DNA from 2 places in the Paenibacillus sp. BAC0078 genome. Region 1 is predicted to be linked to the other one. Evidence: riboswitches for the same ligand, from Rfam matches in the RefSeq annotation. Region 1 holds a riboswitch; the other holds the start of a gene.
The links. Region 1 has a riboswitch for glycine ahead of ACX1DY_RS31000 (amino acid permease). Riboswitches for the same ligand answer to the same signal wherever they lie in the genome.
Positions count from the first base shown of each region.

Region 2: it holds a riboswitch for glycine, as region 1 does, so the genes downstream of both, gcvT (glycine cleavage system aminomethyltransferase GcvT) here and ACX1DY_RS31000 (amino acid permease) in region 1, are expected to answer to the same signal.

Region 1 is NZ_JBTLRW010000037.1:3,823-8,188, forward strand. It holds gene ACX1DY_RS30990 (C40 family peptidase) at 1-286, opposite strand, end outside; gene ACX1DY_RS30995 (sporulation protein) at 461-1,234, shown strand; gene ACX1DY_RS31000 (amino acid permease) at 1,308-2,699, opposite strand; glycine riboswitch at 2,855-2,934, opposite strand; gene ACX1DY_RS31005 (MGDG synthase family glycosyltransferase) at 3,085-4,272, opposite strand.
Region 2 is NZ_JBTLRW010000011.1:173,002-177,367, reverse strand. It holds gene uvrB (excinuclease ABC subunit UvrB) at 1-319, opposite strand, end outside; gene ACX1DY_RS20620 (flagellar motor protein) at 500-1,285, shown strand; gene ACX1DY_RS20615 (flagellar motor protein MotB) at 1,282-2,163, shown strand; gene gcvH (glycine cleavage system protein GcvH) at 2,505-2,897, opposite strand; glycine riboswitch at 3,081-3,177, shown strand; gene gcvT (glycine cleavage system aminomethyltransferase GcvT) at 3,365-4,366, shown strand, end outside.

The DNA.
Region 1 (4,366 bases):
CCCCAATACGGTAGGTAAGCGTGGTATCCGCCTTGGTTGCGGTGACGATTTTGTCCGCGTTGTTCCATGACAGCTTAGCCCCTTGCGCTTCGAACAATCCGCGCATCGGTACGAGCACTGTCCCGTTCAGATTCAGCGGCGGGACTCCGGGCTCAAGCCGCTGTCCGTCCAGATAGATGGAGATATTCCGGGCTTCGGCCTGCGGCCGGGCATCTGCATGGATAACACCCGAGGAATAGAGTGAAAGGGCTAGCAGAGACAGAAGTGCAGCATTTCGTTTGATCATATGTTCATCACCTTGTGTATAGATTTGCTACTACACAGTTGGACGAGGCAAAAGCAAAATGGTTTTGTGGTAATTGATGGTAAACAATATCCTTCCGTAAGTTCGAAACCTCAATTATTACTTATGCGTATCATTGGGTACGCAAAGAATAGAGAGGAGATATTTCCATTGTCCATGTTCAAACGTATGCTGGCGAGCGCCGGAATTGGTGCCGCCAAGGTTGATCTTATGCTTCATCAAGATACGGTGAGTGCCGGAGATACAATCACCGGTGTCGTTCAGATTCAAGGCGGCCGTGTGGATCAAAAGATTGATGATGTTTACGCTTTTGTCAAAACGCGTTATGTGAAAGAGTATAATGATTCAAAATCAAATGTCGAAGCAACTGTGGCCAAAATTTTGCTCGCTGAGAAATTCACCGTAGAAGCCAATCAAGTCTATGAGTTCCCTGTCTCCTTCCAGCTTCCGCCCTTTACCCCGGTGACAATGGGCAGAACGCCGGTGTGGATTCACACGGGTCTGGATATCAAGGAAGCGCTGGATCCAACCGATCAGGACCATCTGCAGGTAATGCCGCATCCCCATTCAGCTATTATTCTTGATGCAGCCGATCTGCTCGGATTTAGACTTCGTGAGGTAAGCTGTGAATATGCACCGCATTACGGCAAAACATTCGGAATGCCTTTTATCCAGGAATTCGAATTTGTCCCTACCTCCATGTTCCGTGGCCAGCTGGACGAACTCGAAGTCATCTTCTATCCGGATGAGGATGGCGTCGGCCTGCTGCTGCAGGTTGACCGCAAGGCACGCGGGCTCGCCGGCCTATTCGCAGAAGCTCTGGATGCGGATGAGAGCTTTGTAAAGCTGCGTTTTGACCGTAACGAGCTTGCTTCCGGAGCGCATTACATCGCTGACCGGCTGGCCGATACAATCCGCAAATACGCTTAAGCACGGAATAAATATAAAATGGCGGCATCAAGGAAGTTACTCCCTGTGCCGCCATTTTTCTTCGCCTTACATGTCAGGCATCTACGGATTGCTTGCTCTGCACTGAACCTGTATGGTCTACTTCCCGCTTTCTTTTATTCGTGGAATATAGAACAAATAGGAGAATAAACCATACAGGTGTCAACAATAAGGCCGGACGTGTATCTTTTGCAAATAGCATAATTATAAGGATGACCGCAAACAACGCCAGGACAACATAATTGATAAATGGGGTAAACGGTGCTTTAAATTTCGATTTTGCCTGTAATTCCGGCTTTGTTCTCTTATATCGTAAGTGGCAAATTAGAACGATACCCCAAACCCATATAAAACAGATAGCACTGATCGTTGTTACGATGCCAAAGGCTTGCTCTGGAATAAGCTTGCTCAAAAGAGCTCCCACGGATAGGACAAGCGTGGATGTCAATAATGCGCTGCTTGGTACATGATTTTTATTCAGTTTTGCAAAACTGGCTGGAGCCTGGTTATTCTTGCCCAAATTATATAGAATCCGGCTTGTTGAAAACATCCCGCTGTTACAAGCAGATGCGGCAGATGTTAATACGACAAAGTTAATAATTCCTGCGGCAACCGGTATCCCGACTAAGCTGAATGTTTTAACAAAAGGACTTTCTGACGGATTCAGCTCTGTCCACGGGTTAATGCATAATAGGGCGATAATTGCCCCAACGTAGAAGAACAGAATTCTTAAAGGAATCTTATTGATGGCCGAAGGAATATTTTTTTCCGGATTAGCTGTTTCCGCTGCCGATACCCCCACCAATTCCACACCAACAAAGGCAAACACAACCATCTGGAAGGAGAGCAGGAAACCCGAAATTCCGTTTGGAAATATTCCCCCATGTCCCCAAATATTTTTAAGTGAAACCGTTCCTGCATCTGTTTTGAAGCCGATCACCAGCAAAATAACCCCGATGGCAATTAATGCGAGGATAGTCACCACCTTGATTAGCGCAAACCAGAATTCCAGTTCCCCGAAATTTTTTACCGTTAATAGATTGAGCCCTAATAAAATGATTAAGCAGATGACTGCAGGTATCCATTGCGGGATATCAAACCAATATTGCACATATACCCCAACAGCGATGATATCAGCCATAGCCGTCATGATCCAGCAAAACCAATATGTCCATCCGGTGATAAACGCTGCCCGCGGTCCAAGATAATCTTCAGCAATGTCTGTAAAAGATTGATATCCTGCTTTAGACAACAAGAGCTCTCCCAGTGCCCTCATAACGAAAAAAACAGCGATACCCACAATTAAATAAGCAAAAATAATGGATGGCCCTGCCAGTTGAATAGCTTTACCCGATCCTAAAAACAGTCCGGTACCAATAGTGCCGCCAATTGCAATGAGCTGAACATGCCGATTCTCTAAGTCTCTCTTTAATTCTTGTTGTGCCAAGATTAGCTCCCCCTCAATATTTCTTTCATGTGAAAAAACGAACAAGTAATAATGCCAATAAAAAAAGAGATTGGATACGCTCCAATCTCCGGGTCATAAGAATAACAAATAATATATGCTATTCTGATTATTATCAGGATAACAAATAAATTATTCAGTACTCTTCTGTCCTTTTGCCTGAGATTGTGAACCCTTCGGCGCCGTGAATTTCCACGGTCTCTCCAGAAGCTGCTCCTGCTATAGTGTGATCCATAGCAATCATAGCTTGCTAACTATTCAGTTTTTAATGGTGTGCCGCTTTTAATTTTTTTCAATACTAAACCTAGTTAAATGTTTTGTCAACGATAATAAATACAATGGAACGAATCCGGTGCCGATGTATTTCTTAATTCGCCATTTGTCCGGCCAGTCGCGGCTCCTTCATCTGCTCACGATCCGGAACAGAGCCGGATGCTGGCTGCAGCAATTGCATTACCGTCTGTGCGCAGCGTTCCGGCTTGTAGACAGGCTGCGGATTCAGTCTTTTCACTTTCCCGTAGCCGCTGCTCCCCGCGCTTTCGCCCGCAATCCGGCGGAACCATATGTCCAAAGCATCCCCGGAGGCCAGCACTTCACCATATCCGCTTTTGACGAAATATTCGCAATTTTTTGTTTCCTGCCCGGGCAGGGACTCAAAAAACAGCATCGGCAGCCCCTTGGCCAGCCCTTCGGTACAGGTCATACCGCCCGGCTTGGTAATCAGCAGGTCGGATGCATCCATCCATTTGCTGATCTCGCGGGTAAACCCGAGCACGATGATGTTGGGATGGTCAAAACGGGGATCATTCCGCAGCTTGGCAGCCAGTTTAGCGTTGCTTCCCACGCAGCATACGATCTGCACACGCTCCCTCCAGGCGGCGAGCCTTGCGATGAAATCCTCTTTGAACAACAGTCCCCAGCCGCCCCCCATCACAAACACGGTAGGCATATCCTTGATGGCCAGTTCTTTTCTTACGACCTGTTTGTCACGGACGCTCCAGAAATCGGGGTGCACCGGAATGCCCGTCACCTGAACGGCTTCCGGCTTAATGCCGCGCTGGATCAGCAAAGCGCGCACTTCCGGCGCGGATACGAGGTAGCGGTCCACACCGGGCGTAATCCATGAACTGTGCGCATCATAATCGGTAATAACCGTGTAGAGCGGAATGTCCATGCCGGACCTCTTCAGCCTGGAAATGATCGCGCTAGGAATGGGGTGCGTACAGATGATCAGGTCGGGCTGCAACTGTTCTATGACCTGGGCCGTATGGTGATAGAACATTGTGTGCAGCGCCATCCAGGAGAAGCGTCCGACCGGCTTTTCATATTTCATGCGGTACATCATGCCGACCAGGGTCGGACTTGTATTCACGGTCGCGCGATATGCGGACAAAATCAAAGGAGCCGCCGTAGGATTTAAAAAGGACCCCAGCTCCATCACCTTCGTTCGAATGTTCCGGTCCATCTTTCTTAATCCGGCAGCCAGAGCGTAACCAGCCTGAGTATGACCGCTTCCGAATCCTTCCGAGAGAATCAGCACTCTTGTTTTGCGCATCGTTATCACCTGCTCCTTATTATCCGCCGCCAATCGGGCAGCCTTATTTTCCGTCAACCAACTCTTTTACAAGTTTATTCCTTCTGCAGCGCAA
Region 2 (4,366 bases), on a different contig from region 1:
ACGCCTCTGGCTGGTAATAATCGTAGTAACTGACGAAGTAGTCTACCGAATTGCTTGGAAAAAACTCTTTGAATTCACTTGCAAGCTGTGCAGCCAGCGTCTTGTTGTGCGCAATAACCAGCGTGGGCCGGTTCAGCTTGGAAATCATTTGCGCGATGGTAAAGGTCTTGCCCGTACCCGTTGCTCCCAGCAGCGTCTGGTGCTTCTTGCCCTGCCGGATGCCGTTCACTAACTCTTCTATGGCATGAGGCTGATCGCCCTGGGGTGAATACTCGGACTCCAGTTCAAAAGTCTTCGTGCTGACGACAATATCACTCATTTGCCCGTCTCCCCTCTATCGTCTAAAATATATGAATACATATAATTGTGGCCCTGTTTATTCTCTCTCCATACCTTGCTCAAAAAAATGGAAGATAAGAATACTTGTTCCCGTTTATTATACAGTGTTGCCTAGATTGTTGCAAACCATAATATATAGAAACTTAAGGAGCCTGAACTCATGGATATCACTTCAATTATCGGCCTGCTGGCCGGACTCGCGGCAATGATCGGAGGCTTCTTTTGGGAAGGCGGTAGCCTCACCGGACTGCTGCAGCTGAATGCCGCGCTGATTGTGTTCGGAGGCACGTTCGCCGCTGTGCTCATCAGCTTTCCAGCCTCCAAGCTGCGCCGGGTACCGGCTGCGCTGCGCGTGGCTTTTGGCAAAAAATCCGACAACCCAGAAGAAAAAGCCGAGGAGCTCATTTCCATGGCGGCCATTATGCGGCGCGGCGGATTGCTGGCGCTGGAAAAAAGAGCGGAGGAGCATCCCGATCCCTATACCCGCGAGGGGCTGATGCTGATTGTCGATGGAACAGACCCTGTGCAGGTGCGGCAGATTTTGGAGCTGGAAATGGATGCCAAGGAGTTGAAGTACGAAGGCTATGCCAAAATTTTTGAAGCGGCAGGCGGCTATGCTCCTACTATGGGTATCATCGGCACAGTGATGGGACTGATCCGCGTGCTCAGCAGTCTTACCGATCCCTCCAACCTGGGAGCTTCCATTGCAGTTGCTTTTACAGCGACATTGTACGGTGTGGCCAGCGCCAATCTAATATTTTTACCCATTGCCTCCAAAATCAAATCCCGCTGCCAAAGCGAGCTGGCAACTATGGAAATGCTGCTGGTCGGCATTCTTGCCCTGCAGAACGGGGATCATCCGCAGCTTGTGCGCAGGAAGCTCAACCCCTTTATTGATGATTCTGCCAGAGGGTACGGCACTGAAAGTGCAAGAGGCCCATTATGAGGCAGAGAAACCGGAGGAGCCGACGTACGGGCGGATCGGAGAGCCGCGACCGCTGGATGATCACCTATGCGGACCTCATTACGCTATTGCTGATCTTTTTTGTGGTATTGTATGCCATGAGCAGTCTGGATGCCCAAAAATTCAGTATTGTTACCAGTTCGTTATCGGATACCTTCAAGAGCGGAAACCCTGTACTGGATGGCGGCGATGGCGTTCTGGATGGAGAACAAGGGACGAAACCCGGAGGTTCGGGGAATGGGCAGAAAAATGCAAACAGCGGCAATACCAATAATGGGCCTGCTCAAGGGCAGGAAAATCCCGCTGCCAGCCCTTCAGCCAGCACACCCCCTTCAGCAACGGGAGATGATCGAGCGCCGTCAGAGCGTGAGCTGGCCTTCCGCGAGCAGGAAGCGAAGCTGGCCGACCTTATGGGCGTCATCACCCAATATGTCAAAGACAATAACCTGGGCGACCAGATTTTTGTTGCGGATAAGCCGCAGGGCATCTTGATTACGCTCAGCAACCGTTTTCTGTTCGATGTCGGCAGAGCCGAGCTGAAGTCGCCCGCGCTTCCCGCGCTGCGGCAATTGTCCGGTCTCTTCCGCAACATTGGCGCCACCATCAGCATCGAAGGCCATACGGACAATACACCGGTATCGGCAGGCTCGCGGTATAATGATAACTGGGAGCTGTCCGGCGCCCGCGCCCTCTCCGTGCTGCGCTTCTTTCTCGACAGCGAGGGGCTGAATCCGGGCACTTTCCAATATGCCGGCTATGCGGATACTCGCCCTGCCGCCAGCAATGCTACCGCAGAGGGACGGCAGAAGAACCGCCGTGTTGAGATTACGGTGCTGCGGCAGCTTCAAGAGGGAGAATAGATTCGCCGAGGGATTGTACAGCCTCCTGCACCAGTGCCGATCTGCTATGGAAAGGCGTGAATTTTGTGCCGGCAGGAGGCGCGATTGCCTGTCTTAGCTCGGGTATTGGTCGATGCCCTGGATATAATCCCTATGGTGATATTCGCTATGATTGTCCTCACTTTTTTGCCGTTTTTTCGGCATATGCACCCACAGTTTTATTCCGAAATATTGGAGTTTCCTTCCTGAATACATAAGTAAAAAACGCACAAAAAGACAGACCTCACACATTAGTAACATCCGATGTGATATGAGGGATCTGTCTTTTTTATAAGCCGAAAACGGTACAGTTTACCGGGTCTTTATTCTCCAACCAGCTCACGGTAAGCCGCCGCATTCAGCAGACCGGATGCCGCATCTGCGAACTCGCCGGTGATTTCCAGCTCAAAAATCCATCCGCCGCCGTAAGGCTGGTCATTGATCAGCTCCGGGCTTCCTTCCAGCGCATCATTGATCTTGGTCACAGTCCCCGACACCGGGGAATATAGCTCGGACACCGTCTTGACAGATTCAATGCTGCCTACGCTGTCGCCTGCCGAAATTGCTGCGCCAACCTCAGGAAACTCCACAAATACGATATCGCCGAGCAGATGCTGGGCATGATCCGTAATCCCAACACGTACTACACGCCCTTCACCCTGCTGCGCCCATTCATGCTCTTCGCTGTACAGCAGGTTGTCTAGCACTTCACTCATTCCTAGCCGCCTCTTTTCCAAATTTGGAGTTGTAAATTTAGTTATAGACTAAGTTATCGCGCTGCTCAATGTCAATATAACTGACAGGAAAATAAATTTTGTCATCTTTTTGACGTTTTTTTGTTGACAGCAGAGTTGTATACCCGGTTTAATGGAGTCAGTAGAACACAATACGGTTTGCGAATGATGGCATAGGGAGAGACTGTCTCACAGGAGGACAGCGCCGAAGGAGTAAGCCCGGGAGGGTGAATCTCTCAGGCAAAAGGACCTTTGCCGGACGCATCTCTGGAGAGCTATCCGGACCTGCCAGGCAGTGTCACGGATCACCAACGGGGAAACCTGCGCACAAGTGCAGCAGGGTAACTCTCAGGTACAAAGGACAGAGCAGAAGGCTATTTATGCGGGTGCGCATATTTTGTCTTTCGTCTGTCCTTTTTTTGCGTGTAATCAGACAAAGGAGTGAGCACATGGATGCTTTGAAAAGAACACCTTTTTACGACCTCTACTCTGCCTACGAAGAATCCAGATGCATTGATTTCGGCGGCTGGGAGCTGCCGGTGCAGTTTACGGGAATCGTGAAGGAGCATGAGGCGGTCCGCCGGCAGGCCGGACTGTTCGATGTGTCGCATATGGGTGAATTCATGGTCAGCGGCAGCGGCTCGGAAGCTTTCCTGCAGCAAATGACCACGAACGATGTCAGCCGTCTTGCGGATGGCGCTGCGCAGTACACGCTGATGCTCTACCCGAGCGGCGGGGTTGTCGATGATTTGCTGGTATACCGTCTTGGGGAGGAACGTTACATGCTCGTCGTGAATGCCTCCAATATCGACAAGGATTTCCAGTGGCTGCAGGAGCATCTCACCGCTGAATTCTGCGGAGTCACCCTGAGCAATGTCTCGGATGAGACGCTGCTGCTCGCACTCCAGGGACCGCTCGCCGAAACGATCCTTGCTGAAGTAACCTCAGCTCCCCTGGCTGAGCTTAAGCCCTTTCACTTCATCGAGCGTGCCGAAGTGTGCGGCGTGGAGGTTCTGCTCTCCCGTACCGGCTATACCGGCGAGGATGGCTTCGAGCTGTACGCCCCGGTGGAAACGGCCGCGGTCCTATGGAACGGCCTGCTGGCGGCAGGTGCTCAGTACGGCCTGACTCCCGCAGGGCTTGGCGCACGTGATACACTTCGTTTCGAAGCGAAGCTGCCGCTGTACGGCCAGGAGCTGTCGGCGGACATTACGCCGCTGGAAGCAGGTGTCCAGTTCTTCGTGAAGCTGGACAAAGCCGATTTTATAGGCAAGGACGCGCTGCTGAAGCAGAAGGAAGCCGGGCTGCCCCGCCGCCTAATCGGCCTGGAAATGCTTGACCGTGGTATCCCGCGCTCACATTATCCGGTCTACGCGGACGGAGTGAAGATCGGTGAAGTCACCACAGGCACACAGTCGCCAACGCTGAAACGTAATCTGGGCCTGGCCCTG